4 regions of the Streptomyces sp. NPDC003032 genome follow, and region 4 is predicted to be linked to each of the others. Evidence: riboswitches for the same ligand, from Rfam matches in the RefSeq annotation. Region 4 holds a riboswitch; each other region holds the start of a gene.
What was found. A riboswitch is a leader RNA that binds a small molecule or an ion and turns the genes downstream of it on or off. The one in region 4 is predicted to bind cobalamin.
Positions count from the first base shown of each region.

Region 1 (3,742 bases), on a different contig from region 4:
GGACCCGTACTCCGGAAGCTCCGCGACATCCCGGGGCAACAGCGCGAGCTGCTGCAGGAAGGCGGGGCCCTGGCTCCAGGCCCCGGCCTTGCACAGGGTCCAGCCGTTCCAGTCGTACGTGACCGGGTCCTCGTAGGACGCGGACCAGCCCCGCAGATCCTCCGCCGAGAGGGTTCCGACGTGGCGCTCGCCGCTCGTGTCCATGGTGGGCCGCCCGGCCTGCCGCACGAGCGCCTCGGCTATGAAGCCGGCACGCCACACCTCGCGCGCGGCATCGATCACAGCGGCCCGTGACCCCGCCCGCGCAGAACCCTCCACTCCCGCCCCTGCCTCTGCCTCCGCTATGAGCCGCCTCCACGTCGCCGCAAGCGCCGGATTGCGGAACAGCTCACCGGTGCGGGGCGGTTCACCTCCGGCAGGGCCTCCACGGAGATAGACGTCGGCGGACGACGGCCACTCCTTCTCGAAGAGTTCCCGGACCGTCTCCACGGTCTCACCGACGCGCTCGACGGGCGCGTGCCCGTCCTCCGCGTACCCGATGGCGTACTTGAGGACGTCGGCGAGCGACTTCGTGCCGTGGTCCCGCAGCAGCAGCATCCACGCGTCGAAGGCGCCGGGCACGGCGGCGGCGAGCGGGCCGGTGCCGGGCACCAGTTCGAGCCCGAGGGAACGGTAGTGGGCCACGGTGGCACCGGCGGGCGCGGGCCCCTGGCCGCAGAGCACGCGCACGTCGCCGCCCGCGGGGGCGAGGATGATCGGGACCTCACCGGCGGGCCCGTTGAGATGGGGCTCGACCACGTGCAGGACGAACCCCGCGGCGACCGCGGCGTCGAAGGCGTTGCCTCCGTCCTCCAGTACGGCCATCGCGGACTGGGAGGCGAGCCAGTGGGTGGACGACACCATGCCGAAGGTGCCCTGGAGCGTGGGGCGGGTGGTGAACATACGGGCTCTGACCTCGATGTTTCCGCGTATCGGCCAAACCGATGGGCGCTCAGGATCGGTCTTGGGGAGAATCTGGGGAGTCCGGGCCGGAGCTCTCCCCGGTCCGCTCCCCCAGTAGGCTATCGATCGCCCCCGCCCAGCCATTTGCGAGGGTTACGACCGACTCTCCTGCCTCCAGTACGAGGGATGCGTACGTGTGCCTCAGCACATGGAACCCGTCCTTCGGGGCTGCTTGCCATTGCCGCGGTTTCGCCCCCTTCGACCCCGCGCCGGTGGTCAACGTCCTCTACGACCAGGGCTCAGGGCCTGGTGCGACGCGGGCTGAGGAGCCCGCACCGCCAACCGGGTAAGGGGCCTGGACGGCGTCACAGGGGGAGTGCGGGAAGCGAGAGTGCGGCGCTTCCCGCCCCGTGGCGTCCCCGGCCTCGGGTGCCCCGGCTCACTATCCGGATAATGGACGTAGCGCTGCCTCCCGCGAGCCACCCCGTAGGCTGGCCCGCGCAGCTGGTTCGCCCCGTCCGCCAGGCGGGGCGTCGTAAGAGGGAACCCGGTGGGAATCCGGGACTGCCCCGCAGCGGTGAGCGGGAACGACCGCCGTCATACGCACTGGACCCGGTGAACAGGGTCTGGGAAGCGACGGCCAGTAGGAGTGTCGTACGACGGTTTCGTACGACGGGACATGCCCGTGAGTCCGAAGACCTGCCCGTTGCCCGTGCGCGAAGCATTCGCACACGGATATTCCGGTGACCTCGTGGGCGGGTCGGCGTACATACCGGGCGGACGACCGCGCCGTACGCGCGCGCAGTCGGTCTCCGTCCGGTGCGTCACCCTTCGCGCTCTCGTCCCGTCGCCGGGATCTCAGGGATTCATCTCGCGAAGGAGATCTCCGTGACCACCAAGCCTGCAGCCGCGGCAGCACGGGCCACCGTGTACGGCTACCCCCGCCAGGGCGGAAACCGGGAACTGAAGAAGGCGATCGAGGGCTACTGGAAGGGCCGCATCACCGCCGACACCCTCCGCGCCACAGCCGCCGAACTGCGCCGCACCAACTGGCAGGAGCTGGCCGAGGCCGGCATCCACGAGGCTCCGACCGGCGACTTCTCGTACTACGACCATGTTCTGGACACCACCGTCATGGTCGGCGCGATCCCCGCCCGCCACCGGGCCGCCGTCCAAGCCGACGCCCTGGACGGCTACTTCGCCATGGCGCGCGGCACACAGGACGTGGCGCCGCTGGAGATGACCAAGTGGTTCGACACCAACTACCACTACCTGGTCCCAGAGCTGGGCCCGGACACGGTGTTCACGGCCGACTCGGGCAAGCAGGTCGCCGAGCTGAAGGAAGCCCTGGCAGTGGGTCTCACTGCCCGGCCCGTCCTGGTCGGCCCGGTCACCTACCTGCTGCTCGCGAAGCCCGCGCCCGGGGTGGCTGCCGACTTCGTTCCGCTCACCCTCCTCGACCGGCTGCTGCCTGTGTACGCCGAGGTCCTCGCCGACCTGCGCGCGGCCGGCGCGGAGTGGGTACAGCTCGACGAGCCCGCTCTGGTCCAGGATCGCGCCCCGGCCGAACTGAACGCCGCCGCGCGCGCCTACCGTGACCTCGGCGCCTTGACCGACCGGCCGAAGCTGCTGGTCGCCTCCTACTTCGACCGACTCGGCGACGCCTTGCCGGTGCTGGCCAAGGCACCGGTCGACGGCCTCGCCCTGGACTTCACCGAGGCCGCCGCCGCCAACCTGGACGCGCTGGCCGCGGTGGGCGGGCTGCCTGGCAAGCGTCTGGTGGCCGGCGTTGTCAACGGCCGCAACATCTGGGCCAACGATCTGTCGGCGTCACTCGCCACCCTCGGCACCCTGCTCGGCTTGGCGGGGCAGGTCGATGTGGCCGCTTCCTGCTCCCTCCTCCATGTGCCGCTGGACGCCTCGGCCGAGCGGGACATCGAGCCGCAGATTCTGCGCTGGCTCGCCTTCGCCCGCCAGAAGACGGCCGAGATCGTCACCCTGGCCCGCGGCCTTGCCCGGGGGACGGACGCGATCGCCGCCGAACTGGCCGCGAACCGCGCCGACCTCGCCTCCCGCGCGAGCTCCCCCATCGCCCGCGACCCTGCCATCCGCGCCCGCATGAGCACGGTGACCGACGCCGACGCCCGACGCTCCCAGTCCTACGGCGAACGGGCCGCCGCCCAGCGCGCTCACCTCGGCCTGCCCCTGCTGCCGACCACCACCATCGGCTCCTTCCCGCAGACGAACGAACTGCGCACCGCCCGCGCCGACCGGCATGCGGGCCGGATCGACACGGCCGGCTACGAACAGCGCATCAAGGCCGAGATCCAGGAGGTGATCTCCTTCCAGGAGAAGACGGGCCTTGACGTCCTCGTGCACGGCGAAGCCGAACGCAACGACATGGTGCAGTACTTCGCCGAGCAGCTCACCGGCTACCTCGCCACCCGCCACGGCTGGGTCCAGTCCTACGGCACCCGTTACGTCCGCCCGCCGATCCTCGCCGGCGACATCACCCGTCCTGAACCGATGACCGTGCGCTGGACGACATACGCCCAGTCCCTCACCGACCGGCCGGTCAAAGGCATGCTCACCGGCCCGGTCACCATGCTCGCCTGGTCCTTCGTCCGCGACGACCAGCCTCTGGCCGACACCGCCCGCCAGGTCGCCCTCGCCCTACGCGACGAGGTGAACGACTTGGAGGCGGCAGGGACTTCGGTGATCCAGGTGGACGAGCCCGCGCTGCGCGAGACACTGCCGCTGCGTGCCGCCGACCGCCCGGACTATCTGGCCTGGGCGACCG
Region 1 is NZ_JBSFTT010000008.1:222,048-225,789, forward strand. It holds gene ACWDZ7_RS14285 (gamma-glutamyltransferase family protein) at 1-942, opposite strand, end outside; cobalamin riboswitch at 1,431-1,663, shown strand; gene metE (5-methyltetrahydropteroyltriglutamate--homocysteine S-methyltransferase) at 1,831-3,742, shown strand, end outside.
Region 1: it holds a riboswitch for cobalamin, as region 4 does, so the genes downstream of both, metE (5-methyltetrahydropteroyltriglutamate--homocysteine S-methyltransferase) here and cobN (cobaltochelatase subunit CobN) in region 4, are expected to answer to the same signal.

Region 2 (3,742 bases), on a different contig from region 4:
CCGCTGCCGTTGCGCCCCAGCAGGGCGAGGGCGCGCCCTTCGGCGACATCGAAGTCCAGGCCGCTGAGCACGGTGGGCCCGTCCTCGTACGCGTAGGAGACGCCGCGTAGAGCGACCAAGGAGTCGCCCGGCTCGCGAGGAGCGCTCGGCTCGCTCATGGAAGGAACCTTTCCAGTACGAGGGTGAGGGCCGCCAGGGCCACGAGAAGGACCACGCTCGCGGCCACGAAGCGCCGTGAGATCCGGGCTTCGGGCACGAGCACCCGCAGGGTGCCGTCGTAGCCGCGTCCGGCGAGCCCGGCCTGCAGACGGCTCGCCCGGTCGAAGGCCCGTACGAACGCCGTGGCGCCGAGACCGCCGAGGGAGCGCCAGGCGGCGGCCCGGGTGGTGTGGCCGAGCCGAGCGGCCTGCGCCTGCCGGATCCGGCTCATGGAGTCCAGGAGGAGGAAACTCATCCGGTACGTCACGAGCGCCACGTCCACGACCGGCGCGGGCACCCCGGCCTTCACCAGGCGCGGCAGCAGGTCCGACATCGGCGTGGTGAAGGCGAAGAGGAGCACCCCCAGCGAGGCCGCCGAGGTCCGCAGCAGCAGACCGCCCGCACGCGCCGGACCACTGTCGGCGAGCGTGACGAACCCGTCGGGCCCGCCGACCTGGACGAGCAGGGTCAGGGCGCCGGTGACGCAGAAGCCGAGCGGTACGCGGTAGGCGCGCCACAGCTTGCGGGGCGGCACGCCCGCCGCGCCGAGCAGCACCGCGAGCGCGGCGATCAGTACGAGGGCGGCGCCCGGCCAGGGTGGCAGGGAGATGGCGAGGACGGTGAGGCCGAGCCCGAGTACGGCCTTGTCGACGGGGTGGCGGCGGCGCCAGCGACTGCTGTGCGCCGCCGCGTCGATGGGCAGCACGCCGGGTCAGACCTGCCCGGCCTCGGGCCGCGTGCCCTGCGCGTCGGCACGCTGCTCCGCGCGGGTCTCCGGCTCCGCGTGGGCGGCGTCGTCATGGGCTCGCGCTTGTGCCGCGCCTTGGCGGCGTCCCTTGCGCAGCCCGAAGTAGTACGCGAGGACGCCCGCGCCGAGGGCCGCCTGCAAGGCGAAGAGCGCCGATTCGACCTCCCCGGACGGGGGTTCGTACAGCGGGGAGAACCAGGGCTTGTAGTCCGGCTCGATCTCGGTGATCGCCGACTCGGCCTGGGCGTCGGCGCCGGTGAACGGCTCTTCCTTGTGGTCGCCGAGGCCGAGCGCCAGGGGCAGCACCGCGAGTGCGGCCACGATGACGAGCAGCAGGGTGTTGATCTTCGCGTTCCGGCTCATCAGGCGCTGGCCCTCGTCTCGGTCTCCGTGCCCGCCTTCTTGCCCCGCAGCAGTACGCCGAGCCGCGTGAGCTCGCCCTTGCTGGACTGCACGAGCAGCCGCATCACCACGACGGTGAGCAGTCCCTCGCTGACCGCCAGAGGGATCTGCGTGACGGCGAAGATGCCGCCGAACTTGCCAAGCGCGCCGATGAACCCGCTGCTCGGATCGGGGAACGCCAGCGCCAGCTGGACGCTGGTGACGCAGTACGTGGAGAGGTCCGCGACGAAGGCCCCGAAGAACACGGCGACCATGAGCGGCACGTCGTACCGCTTGAGGAGCCGGTAGACGGCGTAGCCGGCCCAGGGCCCGACGATCGCCATGGAGAACACGTTGGCGCCGAGCGTGGTGAGCCCGCCGTGGGCGAGCAGCAGGGCCTGGAAGAGCAGCGTGATGGTGCCGAGCACCGCCATGATCGGCGGCCGGAACAGGATGGCGCCGAGCCCGGTTCCCGTCGGGTGCGAGCAACTGCCCGTCACGGAGGGGATCTTCAAGGCGGAAAGAACAAAAGTGAAGGCTCCGGACGCGCCGAGGAGCAGCGTGCTCTCCGGGTGTTCCTTGACTTCACGGGTCAGGGAGCGGACTCCGTGGACGACGAACGGCGCGGACGCTACGCCCCAGGCGATCGCGTGCGCCGGTGGGAGGAAACCCTCGGCTATGTGCATGGTTCAGCAGACCCTCTCCAGCACCTCGTGGATGGACAACGCGCCTTGGCCGGTCTCCTGGCTGACGGGTCGTACCGACCGGACTCCGCCTTCCCGGGTGCATGCGCACCCAGTGGCTGCCGCGAGGGCTGGAGCCGGACTTCCCGATCACAGTGGCGAGGGCCGCACCGGCATCACACCGGATTTCCCGTTCACCAAGGCGTGGTGACAGTAATCTGCGACCGATCGAACTGACAACCTGCACGTGGAGTGCCGTAGAGGTGCGTACGGGGCGCGCCTGGGTCGCGTACGCCTGCGTCGCGTACGCCGGCCGCGCGTACGCCTGGACCTTCGGTCGCGGCAACGGCCGGCCGGGCTACCCCCGGCACTCCCGTTCCCGGCGGCCGGGTCCGCTGAGCAGGTCGACGCGCTGGCCCTCGCCCTCCTTGAGGACGTAGAGGGTGCCGTCGCCGGGCGTCCAGTCGCGGGGGACGAGGAAGACGCGGTCTCCGGAGACGTGGAACAGGCGCAGCCCGGCGTACTCGTACGCGTACTTGCTGCCCTTCTCCGTGACACGGCGGAAGCAGCTGCCGCCGCCGCGGATCATCAGGTCCTTCTCACTGAGGACGGCGACGGCGGGGAAGTCGCTGCGGACGGTGCGTTCCGTCAGCTCCGCCCGGCCCCGGCCCGCGATCTGCGCGTAGGCCGACACGGCCCAGAACAGCGACAGGACGCAGACGAAGAGGGTGAGCCCCCACAGCCGCAGGTCGCGGCGTTCGCGGGTGCGGGCGTACGCGTTGAGCGCGAAGCCGCCGATCGCGGTGAGCGGCAGCAGCAGGTCGAACAGCCATGGGCTGAGCGGATACAGCGGTACGAGGATGAGTGGCACCGTCCAGCTGAACCGCAGCACGCGCACGGCGCGGGCGAGCCGTTCCGGTTCGCTCACCGCCCAGCGGTGCAGCCCGAGCGCGCCGAGGGCGGCGCCGGCCGCGAGCCAGGCCGGAACGTACAGTGCGCCGACGCTCCGCAGTAGATAGTCGCTGGTGGAGAGGTGGAAGACGGTGTCGCGCAGCCCGAGGGCCCTGGTCTCGGCGTCGGTGCTCGCCCAGCCGAAGTAGAAGAGGACGGCGGTGAGGAGCGTCACGAGAGAACCGACGGCTCCGATGATCTCGACCCAGCCGACGTGGGCGCCGGGGGCGGCGGTGGTGCCGGGCGTGCCGGGCGTGCCGGGCGTGGGAGGGGATGAGGGCTGTGGTGGGGGTGGTGGATCAGGGCTGGGCGCGGGGGCGGGTCGCGGGGCGAGGCCGGGGTCTGGGCTCCCGGGTACGGGTTCCCCGGAGTCTGGGTCCGGGGCAGGGAGCCGTTGTGGGGGTGGGGGGCCGCTCATCGGGAGGTCGCGTTGGACGTCATGGATGCCATGAACGGGAGGGACGGGAGGGACGGGACGGACAGGAGCGACGGGACGGGTGATGACCCGGGGGACGACGTGCGGCCGGATATCGAGGGGCTCGGGCCCGACGGGCCGGGCGGGGGCGAGGGGGCGATGCCGGTCCAGTCGATGGTGAACGCCGCCTCCTTGACGAGCCGGGCCCCGCTTCTCGTCACCAGCGTCACGTCGACCGACGTCGGGCGGCGTCCGCCGAAGCCGTCCCCGCCCGGCAGGTCGACGGCGAATCCCGCGTCCTTGCAGCACTTGCTGGGGTCCTCCGGGTCGCCGATGGGCTCCAGGACGACCGGTTCCGTCAGCTCC
Region 2 is NZ_JBSFTT010000002.1:199,080-202,821, reverse strand. It holds gene ACWDZ7_RS03460 (energy-coupling factor ABC transporter ATP-binding protein) at 1-158, opposite strand, end outside; gene cbiQ (cobalt ECF transporter T component CbiQ) at 155-904, opposite strand; gene ACWDZ7_RS03450 (energy-coupling factor ABC transporter substrate-binding protein) at 911-1,309, opposite strand; gene ACWDZ7_RS03445 (energy-coupling factor ABC transporter permease) at 1,309-2,013, opposite strand; cobalamin riboswitch at 2,044-2,227, opposite strand; gene ACWDZ7_RS03440 (hypothetical protein) at 2,369-3,136, opposite strand; gene ACWDZ7_RS03435 (hypothetical protein) at 3,376-3,742, opposite strand, start outside.
Region 2: it holds a riboswitch for cobalamin, as region 4 does, so the genes downstream of both, ACWDZ7_RS03445 (energy-coupling factor ABC transporter permease) here and cobN (cobaltochelatase subunit CobN) in region 4, are expected to answer to the same signal.

Region 3 (3,742 bases), on a different contig from region 4:
CGCTCGCCTTCGTCCTCACCATGGACAAGACCGTCGCGATCAACTTCCAGCTGCTCGGCGGCATCTGGATCCTCCAGACGATGCCCGCGCTGGTCGGCGGCCTGTTCACGCGCTGGTTCCACCGCTGGGCGCTGCTCGCGGGCTGGGCGGTCGGCATGGTCTACGGCACCCTGGCCGCGTACGGCGTCGCCTCGCCGACGCAGAAGCACTTCGGCGGCTCCTCCGACACGATCCCGGGCATCGGCGAGATCGGCTACATCGGCCTCACCGCGTTCGTCCTGAACGTCGTCGTCACCGTGGTCCTCACCTTCGTCCTGAAGGCGCTGAAGGCCCCGGACGGCATCGACGAGACCTCCCCCGAGGACTACACCGCGGACGCGGGCGACCCCGGAGTCGTCCAGGAACTGCCGAAGGCTACGGCGGGCGCCGGGCACTGAGCCTCTCCCCGTCACGACGAGGGCCGCCGGAAAACCGGCGGCCCTCTGTCGTACCCGTGTTGCACACTGCGCGGCATGGACATCACGATCAGACACGCACACCCCGAGGAGTACGAGGCGCTCGGCGCCCTCACCGCGCAGGCCTATCTCGACGGCGGGCACCTGGACTTCGGGACCGAGGACCCCTATCTCGCGGTACTGCGCGACGTGGCGGCGCGCGCGGCCGACGCCGACATCCTGGTGGCCGTCGATGACGCGAAGACACTCGGCTGCGTCACCTACGTCCCGTCCGGCGGGCCGATGGCGGACATCGCGCGCGAGAACCAGGCCGAGATACGGATGCTGGCCGTCTCCCCCGAGGCGCGCGGCCGGGGCGCCGGCGAGTCGCTCGTACGGGAGTGCGTGCGGCGCGCCAAGGACGCGGGCCGCACCGGGCTCGTCCTGTCCACGCAGACGTCGATGCACGCCGCCCACCGGCTGTACGAGCGCCTCGGCTTCGTACGGACGCCCGAGCGCGACTGGAGGCCGATCGAGACGGTGCCGCTGCTGACGTACGAGCTGAAGCTCTAGGCGCCCCCTCCAGGCCCCTTCCAGGCCCCCTCCAAGCAACGGCCCCTCCTGCACCGCCCCTGCGAGCCGACACAAGATGTGGGCCTGCTTCAGGGACCCGGCACAAGATGTATGCTCGTGCTCGCTGTCGCCGCAGGGGAATCCGGTGCAAGTCCGGAACTGTCCCGCAACGGTGCATGTGTACGCATTCGGCGTACGCGGAGTCCGAGGACCTGCCGACAGCGCACCCGTGCCGTCCGGCCCGGGTGCCGACCGTCCGGGCCTCGTGGAGTGGGCCGGTGGACGCGGTACGCCGCCCTGTCCGGGTGCGCCCGTGTGCCCTCCCCTCCCCTGGCCCAGAGCCGAGCGAGGGAGTGCCCCACGTGACCATCGCGCCTGCCGAACCCGCGTCAGCGCCGTCGACGCCGACGCCGATGCCGACCACCCAGGGTGCCGAGGGAACCGACGGACCAGGGGCCGCGCTGCTGCGCACCCTGACCGACCTCACCGCCGACCTTCCCGACGCCGACCCCGGCCGGGTCGCCGCCGCCGCGCTGCGGGGCCGGTCCGCGAAGGCCGCCTCCGAGATCACCGCGGAGCTGCGGGAACTGGCGACCGAGGCGGCCGCGGGGCTCATCTCCGAGGACCCGGCGTACTCGAAGCTGGCGGCCCGGCTCCTGTCGATCGGCATCCGCGAGGAGGCGGCGACGCAGGGCGTGCGCTCCTTCACCGACTCCATCGCGGTCGGCCACCGCGAGGGCCTGATCGCCGACCGTACGGCGTCCTTCGTGACGGAGCACGCGGCCCGGCTCGACGCGCTGGTGGACGCCGCGCTCGCCGACGGCGCCGACTTCCGCTTCGGCTACTTCGGCCTGCGCACCCTGCACAGCCGCTATCTGCTGCGCCACCCGATCACCCGGCAGGTCATCGAGACCCCGCAGCACTTCATGCTGCGCGTCGCGAGCGGTCTCGCGGAGGACGGCGGCGAGCGCGCCCTGGACGAGGTCGCGGCGCTGTACCGCCTGATGAGCCGCCTGGACTACCTGCCGTCGTCGCCGACGCTCTTCAACTCCGGCACCCGCCACCCGCAGATGTCCTCCTGCTACCTCCTCGACTCCCCGCTGGACGAGCTGGACTCGATCTACGACCGCTACCACCAGGTCGCGCGGCTCTCCAAGCACGCGGGCGGCATCGGACTCTCGTACTCCCGCATCCGTTCCCGTGGCTCGCTGATCCGTGGCACGAACGGGCACTCCAACGGCATCGTGCCGTTCCTGAAGACCCTGGACGCCTCGGTCGCCGCCGTGAACCAGGGCGGCCGGCGCAAGGGCGCGGCCGCGGTCTACCTGGAGACCTGGCACTCCGACATCGAGGAGTTCCTGGAGCTGCGCGACAACACCGGTGAGGACGCGCGCCGCACGCACAACCTCAACCTCGCGCACTGGATCCCGGACGAGTTCATGCGCCGGGTCGCCGCCGACCAGGACTGGTCGCTGTTCTCCCCGGCCGACGTGCCCGACCTCGTCGACCTGTGGGGCAAGGAGTTCGACGCCGCCTACCGCGGGGCGGAGGCCGCCGGGCTCGCGAAGAAGACCATCCCGGCCCGGGAGCTGTACGGCCGCATGATGCGCACCCTCGCGCAGACCGGCAACGGCTGGATGACGTTCAAGGACGCCGCCAACCGCACCGCCAACCAGACGGCGGAACCCGGCCACACCGTGCACTCCTCCAACCTCTGCACGGAGATCCTGGAGGTCACGGACGACGGCGAGACGGCCGTCTGCAACCTCGGCTCGGTCAACCTCGGCGCGTTCGTGGACGCCGCCGCCGGTGACATCGACTGGGAGCGGCTCGACGAGACCGTCCGTACCGCCGTCACCTTCCTCGACCGCGTCGTCGACATCAACTTCTACCCGACCGAGCAGGCCGGGCGCTCCAACGCCAAGTGGCGCCCGGTGGGCCTCGGCGCGATGGGCCTCCAGGACGTCTTCTTCCAGCTGAGGCTGCCCTTCGACTCCCCCGAGGCGCGCGCCCTGTCCACCCGTATCGCCGAGCGGATCATGCTCGCCGCGTACGAGGCCTCCGCGGACCTCGCCGAGCGGAACGGGCCGCTCCCGGCCTGGGAGAAGACCCGCACCGCGCGCGGCGTCCTGCACCCGGACCACTACGGTGCCGTGCTGACCTGGCCGGAGCGGTGGGCGGCCCTGCGGGCGCGCATCGCCACCACCGGCATGCGCAACTCCCTCCTGCTCGCCATCGCGCCGACCGCCACCATCGCGTCCATCGCGGGCGTCTACGAGTGCATCGAGCCGCAGGTCTCCAACCTCTTCAAGCGTGAGACGCTCAGCGGCGAGTTCCTCCAGGTCAACGCCTACCTGGTGGAGGAGCTGAAGCGGCTCGGCGTCTGGGACGCGCAGACCCGCGAGGCGCTGCGCGAGGCCAGTGGCTCGGTGCAGGGCTTCAGCTGGATCCCCGAGGACGTCCGCGCGCTGTACCGCACGGCGTGGGAGATCCCGCAGCGCGGTCTGATCGACATGGCCGCCGCGCGCACGCCGTTCCTCGACCAGGCGCAGTCCCTGAACCTGTTCCTGGAGACGCCGACCATCGGCAAGCTCTCCTCGATGTACGCCTACGCCTGGCAGCAGGGCCTGAAGACGACGTACTACCTGCGCTCGCGCCCCGCCACCCGCATCGCCCGCGCGGCCGGCTCCGGCGCGACCGCCGCCACCGCCCCCGTACCCGCGCAGGTCACGGCC
Region 3 is NZ_JBSFTT010000003.1:262,033-265,774, forward strand. It holds gene mctP (monocarboxylate uptake permease MctP) at 1-437, shown strand, start outside; gene ACWDZ7_RS05770 (GNAT family N-acetyltransferase) at 513-1,007, shown strand; cobalamin riboswitch at 1,119-1,241, shown strand; gene ACWDZ7_RS05775 (ribonucleoside-diphosphate reductase subunit alpha) at 1,370-3,742, shown strand, end outside.
Region 3: it holds a riboswitch for cobalamin, as region 4 does, so the genes downstream of both, ACWDZ7_RS05775 (ribonucleoside-diphosphate reductase subunit alpha) here and cobN (cobaltochelatase subunit CobN) in region 4, are expected to answer to the same signal.

Region 4 (3,742 bases):
ATGGTGGCAAAGGACTCGCGGTAGATCGCCGCGCCGTCCTTCTCGTAGTCGAACACTGTGCTCTCGCTCATCTCGTGGCCGTTGTTGTCGTGATTACGGATGTCGTCGTACGTGCTGTAGTCACCGTCTCGATCAAGGTGGTGCCGCGCACGGGCGCCGCCGTGTCGCCCGTGCGCACCGTCACCTCGTACCGGCCCTCCCCGGTGGCGAGTACGTCCACCCAGTCGCCGCGCGGATGCCCGCACCGCCGCTCGCAGCCGGACCAGTGGACGGGCAGGCCCCCGGCGCCGGGGACGGCGTCGGCGCGGACGTCGGCGAGGGACTTGCCGCAGCCGGGCCGCCCGGCGCAGGCGCCGACGCCGAGCCAGGGCGATGCGGGGTCGGTGAGGTAGCCGACGTCGGCCAGCGCGCGCAGACGTTCACGCGCCGCCGCCTCGTCGGCGAAGCCCGGGATGACGAAGCCGCGCCAGGGGGTCACCCGGATCTCCCCGCCGGGCGCGGGGAGCAGCGCACGCCACTGCGCGGCGCTCACCCGACCGAGGGGGGCGCTCACCACGACGGCGCGCCCGACGACGCCGGGGGCGGGCGGGGCGCTGCGCGCGAGCGACACGGAGGCGGGCGGGGCCGCCGAACCGTCGATCGAAGCGGGGTCACTCGGCGAGGCACCCGGAGAGCCGTCCGCGACCGCCACGGCATCCGGCGCGGCCTGAACGGCACCCGGCGCCGCGAGCACGGCCTCCGCGGCGTCCGGGGGCGCGGGCACAGCCCGCACGCCCGCCCTGGCGAGCGCTCCCGCCAAGTCCACGCTCCGCCCCTCGGGCAGTTCCCTCACCCGCCAGGCGCCGTTGCCCGCCTCGTGGGCCGCGGTGAGGAAGGCGCCGGCCGCGGCGAGGGCGGCGCGCGGGGCGTCGGGGCCCCGCAGCCGCTGGGCACCGTCCCCGACGCGCACCAGCACCGTGCCGCCCGATTCTGCGATCAAGGTCACATCGCCGCCGAGCCCGGCCACGTCCCCGCGCCCGTCGTCCAGGATGAACAGGAAGCGGCCGGAAAGTGCTGTCGTCCACTCCTCGGCGCACAGGAGCCGGTCCAGCTCACGGGCCCACAACTGCACGTCGGCGTGGCCGAGTCGGTCGAGTCCTGCCAGCGGGGAGGCCACCACGTTCCGGACGCGTTCATGGCGTGCGGAGGGCAGCAGGCCCGCGTCCCGGAGCAGCGCGGCGAGCGCCCCGCCGCAGTCGTCGCCGAGGCCGCGCAGCTCGACGTTGCCGCGTGAGGTGACGCTGAGATTCCCGTCCGCGAAGCGCTCCGCCGCGTCGGCCAGCGCCGCCGCCTGGCGGGGGGTCAAAACGCCTGCGGGTACGCGGAGTCGGGCCAGCGCGCCGTCGTCGGCGCGGTGCAGGCGGAGGGCTCCGGGGCAGGCGTCACCCCGGTCGCGCATCCGGCCACGTATGGGGGGTTCGCCCTGTTTTGTGGGAGTTGCTCGGATGGGCGGCATGGCGGCGAGCATACCCACGCCGATCCGGCGGGTCGCCTCCCGAGGCGGGCCATCCCGGCAGGCGGCCGCCCCACCGGAGGTGGGCAGGACTTACTATGCAGGCGGCGGGCCGCCAGGTCCGCCGACGCCAGCGACGGCGTGGGTCCACCAGGACCCTGGGGAGGAAGGCCGGTGCGAATCCGGCGCGGTCCCGCCACTGTGAGCCCCACCGACGTGGGGTGAGCCAGGAACTCCTGCCGTCCATACGACCACCCGGGGCGCGGACACCCCGAGGAAGGCCTGCGCCCGCATGCTTCTGCTGCTGTCGACCTCCGACACCGATCTGCTCAGCGCCCGCGCGGCGGGGGGTCCGGTCGACTACCGGTTCGCCAACCCCTCCCGCCTGGACCTCACCGAGCTGCCCTCACTCCTCGACGGCGCCGACCTCGTCGTCGTACGCCTCCTCGGCGGCGTCCGCGCCTGGCAGGACGGCCTGGACCAGCTCACCGCCAGCGGCCTGCCGGTGGTCGTACTCACCGGTGAACAGGCGCCCGACGCCCAGCTCATGGCCTCCTCGACCGTGCCGATCGGCATCGCCGCCGAGGCGCACGCCTATCTCGCGCACGGCGGCCCCGCGAACCTGGAGCAGCTCGCCCGCTTCCTCTCCGACACCGTGCTCCTCACCGGCCACGGCTTCGACCCGCCGGCGCCCGCCCCGTCCTGGGGTCCGCTGGAGCGCACCGCTCGCGCGGTCGAGGGCCCGACCATCGCGGTGCTCTACTACCGCGCCCACCACATGAGCGGCAACACCGCCTTCGTGGACGCCCTGTGCGGCGCCATCGAGGACGCGGGCGCCCGCCCGATGCCGCTGTACGTGGCCTCGCTGCGCGCCCCCGAGCCGGAGCTGATCGACGAGCTGCGCGCCGCCGACGCCATCGTCACCACCGTCCTCGCCGCCGGTGGCACCAAGCCCGCCGAGGCCTCCGCGGGCGGCGACGACGAGTCGTGGGACGCGGGCGCGCTGACCGGCCTCGACGTGCCGATCCTCCAGGCGCTCTGCCTGACCGGGTCGCGTTCGGCCTGGGAGGAGAACGACGAGGGCGTCTCGCCGCTGGACGCCGCGAGCCAGATCGCGGTGCCGGAGTTCGACGGCCGGCTCATCACCGTGCCGTTCTCGTTCAAGGAGATCGACGAGGACGGGCTCCCCGCGTACGTCGCGGACGCCGAGCGCGCGGCCCGGGTCGCCGGGATCGCCGTACGCCACGCACGTCTGAGGCACATCCCGGCCGCCGACAAGCGCCTCGCGCTGGTGCTCTCCGCGTACCCGACCAAGCACTCGCGGATCGGCAACGCCGTGGGCCTGGACACCCCCGCGTCCGCCGTCGCGCTGCTGCGCAGGCTCATCGGGGAGGGCTACGACTTCGGGCCCACGGAAGACATTCCGGGGCTCGTCTCCGGTGACGGCGACGAACTCATCCGCGCGCTGATCGACGCGGGCGGACACGACCAGGAGTGGCTCACAGAGGAGCAGCTGGCCGCCAATCCCGTCCGCATCCCGGCCGCCGCCTACAAGCGCTGGTACGCGACGCTGCCGCGGGAGCTGCGCGACTCGGTCGAGCGGCACTGGGGGCCGCCGCCCGGCGAGATGTTCCTGGACCGCTCGCGCGTGGGCCAGGGGGGTGACCCCGAGGGCGACATCGTGCTCGCGGCGCTGCGGCGCGGGAACCTGCTCATCCTCATCCAGCCGCCGCGCGGCTTCGGCGAGAACCCCATCGCGATCTACCACGACCCCGATCTGCCGCCGTCGCACCACTACTTGGCGGCGTACCGCTGGATCGCCGCGTCCGCCGACGACGGCGGGTTCGGCGCCGACGCGATGGTCCACCTCGGCAAGCACGGCAACCTGGAGTGGCTGCCCGGCAAGAACGCGGGCCTTTCGGCGGCCTGCGGCCCCGACGCCGCGCTCGGCGACCTCCCGCTGATCTACCCGTTCCTGGTCAACGACCCGGGCGAGGGCACGCAGGCCAAGCGCCGCGTGCACGCCACCCTCATCGACCACCTCGTGCCGCCGATGGCCCGCGCCGACTCCTACGGCGACATCGCGCGCCTGGAGCAGCTCCTCGACGAGTACGCGCAGATCAGCTCCATGGACCCGGCGAAGCTGCCGGCGATCCGCGCGCAGATCTGGACGCTCATCCAGGCCGCGAAGCTCGACCACGACCTGGGCCTTGAGGACCGTCCGGACGACGACGGCTTCGACGACTTCCT
Region 4 is NZ_JBSFTT010000017.1:61,211-64,952, reverse strand. It holds gene ACWDZ7_RS23785 (precorrin-8X methylmutase) at 1-56, opposite strand, end outside; gene ACWDZ7_RS23780 (cobalamin biosynthesis protein CobG) at 68-1,507, opposite strand; cobalamin riboswitch at 1,619-1,744, shown strand; gene cobN (cobaltochelatase subunit CobN) at 1,785-3,742, shown strand, end outside.